Regions from separate parts of the Arthrobacter sp. KBS0703 genome, predicted to be linked through region 3. Evidence: riboswitches for the same ligand, from Rfam matches in the RefSeq annotation. Region 3 holds a riboswitch; each other region holds the start of a gene.

Region 1 (2,256 bases), 150 kb from region 3:
GCCTGGCGACCTACTGTGCCAGCATTGACGCTTACTGCCTTGGACACGGAGTCCAACGGGTTCATACGAACCGTTTGCGCACGGTGGCGCGCAAGATTGTGGCGTGAAGACACGAAGGTAGCCTCTCCCAATGCCTACGAGGTGAGCTGTCGGATTCGGATGGGAGTCACCCGGCCGCTCTGCTTCCTGGGAAGCTTTGCGACTTAACCCCAAGGTCTTCTTGCGAAGACCAAAATTGGTTCCCCCGCCTCTGCCAGACGATGTAATGCGAACGGACCTTGAGCGGTGGCAGAGTTAGGCAATCCACTCAAGAGCGTCAACTTCGGAAAAGTTGACGCGGTTTAGACGGTACAGGACTTCGGAGCGAATGTCACATTCAGGTCACGGCATGTCACAAGAATGAGAGAGCACTCCATCGGCTTTGGCTCAGAGCCAGCCGGTGGGGTCAACGACGTCTCCGTTGACCATCACCTCGAAGTGGAGGTGGCAGCCGGTGGAGGCGCCGGTGGTCCCGCTAAGGGCCACGACGTCGCCCCTGGAGACCTTCTGGCCGACCTCGACACTGAATGACGACAGATGGTTATACGTCGTCTCCAGGCCGTTGCCGTGGTTGATGACAACGCGGTTGCCGCCACCGTAAGGGTGCCAGCCCGCGAAGGTGACAGTGCCGCTGGCGGCCGCGAACACAGACGTGCCGCACTGGGCCGCAAAGTCCTGGCCGCGGTGGAACTCTCCCACGCCGCCCGTAATGGGGCTCACGCGGTAGCCAAAGGGCGAGGACTTGACCAGGGTTTCGAGGGGTGATCCGAGGGTTCCTGCGGACGCGGCGCGGGAAATGCTGCCGGCGGACTGAGCGCTCAGGAGCTGCTTGAGTTTGCCGTCGGGGTCACCCTGGGTGGACACGGCAGTGCGGCTGAAGTCCACCTTGGCCGCGGCCTCAGCGGAGACTTCCGGCTGGGCAGGCGAGGCAAAAGAGGCGGGCGAGGAACTCTCCCCCAGGGCCATGACGGGGCTGGTGGCGGGAACCGTGACGGTCAGCAGGAGACCGGTGGCAGCGAGGGCGACTCCGGCTTTCTGGCCCACCCCGCTGGCTGCGGCAAAGTCCGTGACCTGGCGGAACGGGCCCCGGCGCCGACGAGCCTCGCGCTGCGCATCCCGGGGGCGTTCCGCGGAGAAGGCTTCAGGGAGGCGCGGCTCCGAAGCGGGACCGGTCGCGCGGCGGCGGCCCCGGGCATGCTGCATGGTCAAGAACGTTTCCTCTCTGGATAGCCTGCGAAGTTAGCTGTCGGATTCGGGTCAGAGAGTTCATCGACCCGGTCCGCCGTGACAAGCCTTTTCGGCGCAGGGGTATCCCGGGAGATTCCTTCTGCGGAAAGTGGCTTGCTGCTGCGGACTTCACCCCAAGGCTGTTTCAACAGCCGCTTGTGGTTCCCCCGCCTCTGCCAGTAGGTGCTTCGTGCTACTGATCCGCTGGCAGAGTTCGGCTCCAGATCAGGTAACGCTTTAGTATCGGCGCTGCCTTTTAACTATAGGTGATTAAGCTGCACGGTAATAATTCCGTTATCTTGCCTGTGCAAAAGTTGTAGGGCGTCCTGCCAACAGATGTCAGACAACCCGCGCATGGTGCGGGTTTAGCCTACGCGGACGAAGACGTGGGCGGCCACTTCGGGCGGCAGCTCCAGTGCGCCTTCGAACCCGGGGACACGCACGGAGATGTACTCCCCCACACGCTCGAGGGACACCGCGGCGCCAGGACGGATCCCACCTTCGTCCAACTGGACCAGCAGCTCCGGTTCAACCTGGATTGGTTCCGCCAGCCTGCTGACGGTCACGCGGGAGTCCGGGCCGTAGCCGGCCATGGCGTCGAGGAGGTTCAGGACCCCGTCCGAGAATGCGTTCGACGGCTGCCCGCCGAGCGCCGCCAGCCCGGGAATCGGATTGCCGTACGGCGACTCCGTCGGATGGTTGAGCAGTTCGAAGATCCTGCGCTCCACACGCTCGCTCATGACGTGCTCCCAGCGGCAGGCCTCGTCGTGGACGTACGCCCAGTCCAAGCCGATAACATCGGCGAGGAGCCGCTCGGCAAGGCGGTGCTTGCGCATGACTTCGGTGGCGCGCTTGCGGCCGGTTTCGGTCAGTTCGAGGTGTCGGTCGCCGGAAACAACCACGAGCCCGTCGCGTTCCATCCTGCCGATAGTCTGGGACACCGTGGGGCCGGAGTGGCGAAGCCGTTCGGCGATTCGGGCCCGGAGCGCC
Region 2 (2,256 bases), 620 kb from region 3:
CGTTTGCGCGGTCCAGGAAGCGGTTGACCGTGTCGGGGTCGATGCGCCCGTCCGTGCGGGAGAGGATGATCAGCGACTTCCAGAGCAGGGACTTTCCGGTGACCGCGCTGATGAGTCCTTCGAGGGCGAGCTGACCTGTGGCTCCGTCGGGGGAGTGCAGCGGATTCAGCGGATCCAGTTTGCCGATCTGGGCGCTGATCCACGACAACGGCTTCTTGTAGGCCGGCATGTGCAGATGCATCAGGTCGGAGAACTCGTGGAGCGCTGCCTTGTCCGCGCTCACTTCCGCGGCAAGGTGGCTGAGGGTGGTGCCGTGCGGCGTGCCGTCCCAGGTTTTGGCCGCCTGTTCGAAGAGGCGCTCTCCGGCGGCTGCCGCTATCAGATGGCTGTGCAAGTACGCGGACAACGAATTGTCATCGATGGTTCCGCCGTCGATGTTGCTCTCATTCACGGTCTTTTCCTCCCGGTGGCGGGCCGTCGTAATGGCTGTTCTGTCAGCATACTGATTAGTCCGCGGCTGGTGCAGGGGGATTTGGTGCGCATCCCCGGATGCTGCGGCGGGACAGTGAAAGGGCCGGCGCTCCGCTGCCCCCAAGGCAGCGGAACACCGGCCCTCCACGCGGTGCCCTAAGAGCCCCGCTGAATGCATGTTGTGGCGCTGTTAAGCCGCGGCCCGCACGAACGTGACCGGGCCCGTGGCGGTCAGCCAGGACAGCGGGTGAACCACGGTCTGGTTGGAGCCGTTCATGCCACCGCTGAGAACATTGCCGTTGCCGACGAAGATTCCCACGTGGCCGGACTGGACCACCATGTCGCCGGGCTGGGGGGTGGAGACGACGCTTCCGTAGTTCATGAACTGCATCGGGGCGAGGTCGCCCACCGGGATCCCGGAGGCGCCCAGTGCCTTTTCAACCATGGCGGTGCAGTCTTGGGTGATGCCCAGCTGGGCGTAGGCGGACGAGACCATGGAGGCGTTGACGCTGCCGGCGGCAGCCGCAGGGGCCTTGGCCGGAGCCGCCGCGGCCTGGACGGTGATTTTCGCCGGAGCCGGAGCAGCGACGGGTGCGGCCACGGGCGCCGGAGTCTCTGCCACGGGCGGCGCCTCCACGACCGGGGCTTCCACGACGGGAGCCGGGGTGGATTTTACGATGGGGCGCTCGTAGTCAATCCGGACGCTGGAGTCCGCACTCAGCGGAGCCTGCGCCTGGCTGACAGCCTCGGGTGCCGCGGCGGGTGCGGCGGCCGGGGCCGCGTCCTGCTGTGCGGGTCCGTTGGCGGCATTCGCGGCGATGCTTCCGGTGAAGGCAAGCCCCGACGCCGCGAGGATGACGGCGGTCTGGCGTCCCAGTCCTCCGGCCGTGACGGCGCGGGAGGCCGAAACGAGCGGATTCGAGCGGGTGGCGGCTGCGCGGCGGCGGCCAAGGATACTGTCTCTTATACACATCTGAGCCTCTCCCGATGCCTGCGAGGTGAGCTGTCGGATTCGGATGGGAGACACCCGGCCGCACGTCCTGAACAGAAGCAGGAGCTGCGCGGCTTCACCCCAAGGCCCGTTCAAGCGGGCCGAAAATTGGTTTCCCCGTCTCTGCCGGACATGGTCTGCGAACGGATCCCGGGCTGCGGCAGAGTTAGGCAATCAGCGCGGGAATGCCCTCTTCGGTGAAAAGGGCACCTTTTCCACGGTACGGGAGGCTCTTCCGAATGTCACATTAAGGTAACGGCACCCTGCGGTCCCTTAGTGGCCGGCGTTGAGCTTGCCCGCGAGGCGTTCGCGCATCTGGATGCTGGCCGCATTCAGTCCGATCAGTTCGACGTCCCGGCCGTGCCTGCGGTACTTCTCTGTCACGGCGTCCAGCACAGCGATGGTGGAGGCGTCCCAAAGGTGCGAGGCGTGCAGGTCGATCACCACTCCGGCGACGTGCGGCTCCGAGTCCCGGGCGTAATCGAACTGGGTGTAGAGGTCATTCGACGACGCAAAGAACAGCTCGCCGTCCACGGTGTACGTGGCCACGGTCCGGCCGTTCAGCTCCACCTCGGTCCGTTCCACTGTGGCAAAGTGGGCAACCCGCCGGGCGAACATCGCCATCGCGGCGAGCACCCCGGCGCCGACGCCGATCGCCAGGTTGTGTGTCACCACCACGGTGGCGACGGTGATCAGCATGACGGCCGTTTCGGAGCGCGGCATCCGCTTCAGGGTTTTCGGGGCAACCGAGTGCCAGTCAAAGGTGATGGCCGAGACGAAGATCATCACGGCCA
Region 3 (2,256 bases):
CGTCCGCGTCCCGCCGTCGAACGCCCATCCCGGAACTGAAGTGGGCAGCGTGGGCCACGCCCTCAACCAGATGCTGGATAACGTCTCCAACGCGCTGGAGGCGCGGCAGGAGAGCGAAATGAAGGTCCGCCAGTTCGTGGCCGACGCCTCGCACGAGCTCCGCACCCCGCTCACGGCCATCCGCGGCTACACCGAGCTGATGCGCATGACCGAGAAGTTCACGCCGGACGGCCAAAGGTCCCTGGCCCGCGTCCAAAGCCAGTCCGAGCGGATGACAACCCTGGTGGAGGACCTCCTGCTGCTCGCCCGGCTGGACGAGGGCCAGCCGCTCAAGCTCAGCGACGTGGACCTCACGCAGCTCGTGATCGAGACCGTCAGCGACGAAAAAGTCATGGCCCCGGACCGCATCTGGCACCTCGAACTACCTGAAGAGCCGGTGGTGGTCCGCGGCGACGCCTCGCAGCTGCACCAGGTGCTGGCCAACCTGCTGTCCAACGCGCGCAAGCACACCGGATCGGGAACCACCGTGGTGACCGGCGTGATGAGATCGGCCGACGGCAGCGCCGTGGTCACCGTGACGGACGACGGCGCCGGCATCCCGCCGGAGTTCGTGGACCGCGTCTTCGCACGCTTCGCCCGCGCAGACGCGTCCCGTGCGACGCCGGCGCAGGTCCTCTCGCCCGCCGGCTCCGGCGGACGGACCGCGGCGGCGGCTTCGGGAACGGCGGCCCCGGGGTCCGCTTCGGCAGAGGGAACCAGCGGCCTGGGGCTGTCCATTGTGCAGTCGATCGTGGAAGCCCACGGCGGCACCGTCGAGGTCACTTCGCGGCCCGGCCGGACCGAATTCGCCGTCCGGCTGCCGGCGCAAGGCGACGCGCCGTCGTCGTGATCTCCGTTACCCAAATGTGACTTAAGCGTTTGCCTCCTGTACCGTCGATAGGGTGTTGCTCCCGTTAGGGCAGCACTTCCGGATGGACGCCCAGCTCTGCCGCTTTCCCGGATTCCGCATGACCAGGCAGAGGCGGGGGGAACCAGAGTCCCGGGCTTTTCGCATCAGCCCTTGGGGTGAAGCCGACACGTGAATTTCCGTGCGGCCGGATGACCTCATCCGAACCCGACAGCTAACTCCGCAGGTGTTGAGAGGCAATCCACCATGTCTGAATTCAAGGTAAAAGCGCGCCCTGAAGGCGCTCCCAAGCAGTCCCGGCAGAAACTTTCCCGCCATCGCGCCGAGCCGGCAGCGCCCGCCACACACTGGGGCCGGATCACCGCCGGCATCCCGTCGTTCGGCCGCCGCGCAGCCGTAGTGACCACCGCCTGCGCCGTGCTCATCGGCGTCGGCGCGGCAAGCCAGGCAGCTGAGCAGTCCGCACCCCGGGCCAGCTCCGCAGCGGCGACAGCCACGGCGTCCCCCGCGCCGACGCTCAACTTCGACAAGACGCTCATCGCTGCCCTGCCCGCTCCGACCGCAGCCGCGCTGGCTCCGCAGTCCGTCGCCAAGCGGCGGCGCCCAAGGCCGCTCCGGCGCCCGCCGCCCCAAAGGCAGCCCCGGTGCCGGCCAAGGCTGCTGCTGCCCCGGCCGCCAAGGTTGCCCTGGCTCCCAAGCCCGCGGCCGCCGTCCCCGTGAACGACCCCGCCGGCGCGCAGGCCTATGCGGCCGCCAAGCTCGCTTCCTATGGCTGGGCCGCGGACCAGATGCAGTGCCTGCAGACCCTGTGGACCAAGGAGTCCGAGTGGCGCACCACCGCCACCAACGCGAGCAGCGGCGCCTACGGCGTAGTGCAGTCCCTGCCTGCCGAAAAGATGGCGAGCGCCGGGGCGGACTACCTCACCAACTACCGGACGCAGATCAACTGGGGCCTGGACTACGTCAAGGAACGCTACGGCTCCCCCTGCGGCGCGCTGAACTTCCACCTCGCCAACAACTGGTACTAACCCAGACTGTGAGCAACTGAGGGCGGCGCGCATTTCTGCACCGCTTTGAGGTTGACGAAGGGCCCCGGATCCGCGTGATCCGGGGCCCTTCGGCGTCTGTGCCAAGGCTTGCGGCCTGGAAAGTGGTGCAAAAATGCGGCACCCGGACGGCGGCCCGGGCCCTCCTGTGCGGCGGCCCGGAGTTCCACAGCCCGTGCACAGCTTCGACCTAAAACCCTCATATGGGACGCGGCCACAGTTGATGCATGACGCTCACAGACCAGGCCTCCGGATCCCAGCCGCACCCTCCGCTGCACCCCCAGCCGCATGCTCCCCGCCACG

Evidence for each region. Region 3 has a riboswitch for cyclic di-AMP ahead of B1A87_RS24055 (hypothetical protein). Riboswitches for the same ligand answer to the same signal wherever they lie in the genome.
Region 1: another riboswitch for cyclic di-AMP. It lies ahead of B1A87_RS14360 (M23 family metallopeptidase); the one in region 3 lies ahead of B1A87_RS24055 (hypothetical protein).
Region 2: another riboswitch for cyclic di-AMP. It lies ahead of B1A87_RS17925 (hypothetical protein); the one in region 3 lies ahead of B1A87_RS24055 (hypothetical protein).

What each region holds. Positions count from the first base shown of each region.
Region 1 is NZ_MVDG02000001.1:3,092,167-3,094,422, forward strand. Features, by position in the region: gene B1A87_RS14355 (C40 family peptidase) at 1-65, opposite strand, end outside; cyclic di-AMP (ydaO/yuaA leader) riboswitch at 118-311, opposite strand; gene B1A87_RS14360 (M23 family metallopeptidase) at 427-1,248, opposite strand; cyclic di-AMP (ydaO/yuaA leader) riboswitch at 1,253-1,496, opposite strand; gene B1A87_RS14365 (metal-dependent transcriptional regulator) at 1,632-2,256, opposite strand, start outside.
Region 2 is NZ_MVDG02000001.1:3,857,705-3,859,960, reverse strand. Features, by position in the region: gene B1A87_RS17930 (hypothetical protein) at 1-451, opposite strand, end outside; gene B1A87_RS17925 (hypothetical protein) at 662-1,444, opposite strand; cyclic di-AMP (ydaO/yuaA leader) riboswitch at 1,446-1,645, opposite strand; gene B1A87_RS17920 (SulP family inorganic anion transporter) at 1,736-2,256, opposite strand, start outside.
Region 3 is NZ_MVDG02000001.1:3,239,066-3,241,321, forward strand. Features, by position in the region: gene B1A87_RS15010 (HAMP domain-containing sensor histidine kinase) at 1-889, shown strand, start outside; cyclic di-AMP (ydaO/yuaA leader) riboswitch at 985-1,148, shown strand; gene B1A87_RS24055 (hypothetical protein) at 1,154-1,627, shown strand; gene B1A87_RS24060 (hypothetical protein) at 1,624-1,935, shown strand; gene B1A87_RS15020 (bifunctional glycosyltransferase family 2/GtrA family protein) at 2,181-2,256, shown strand, end outside.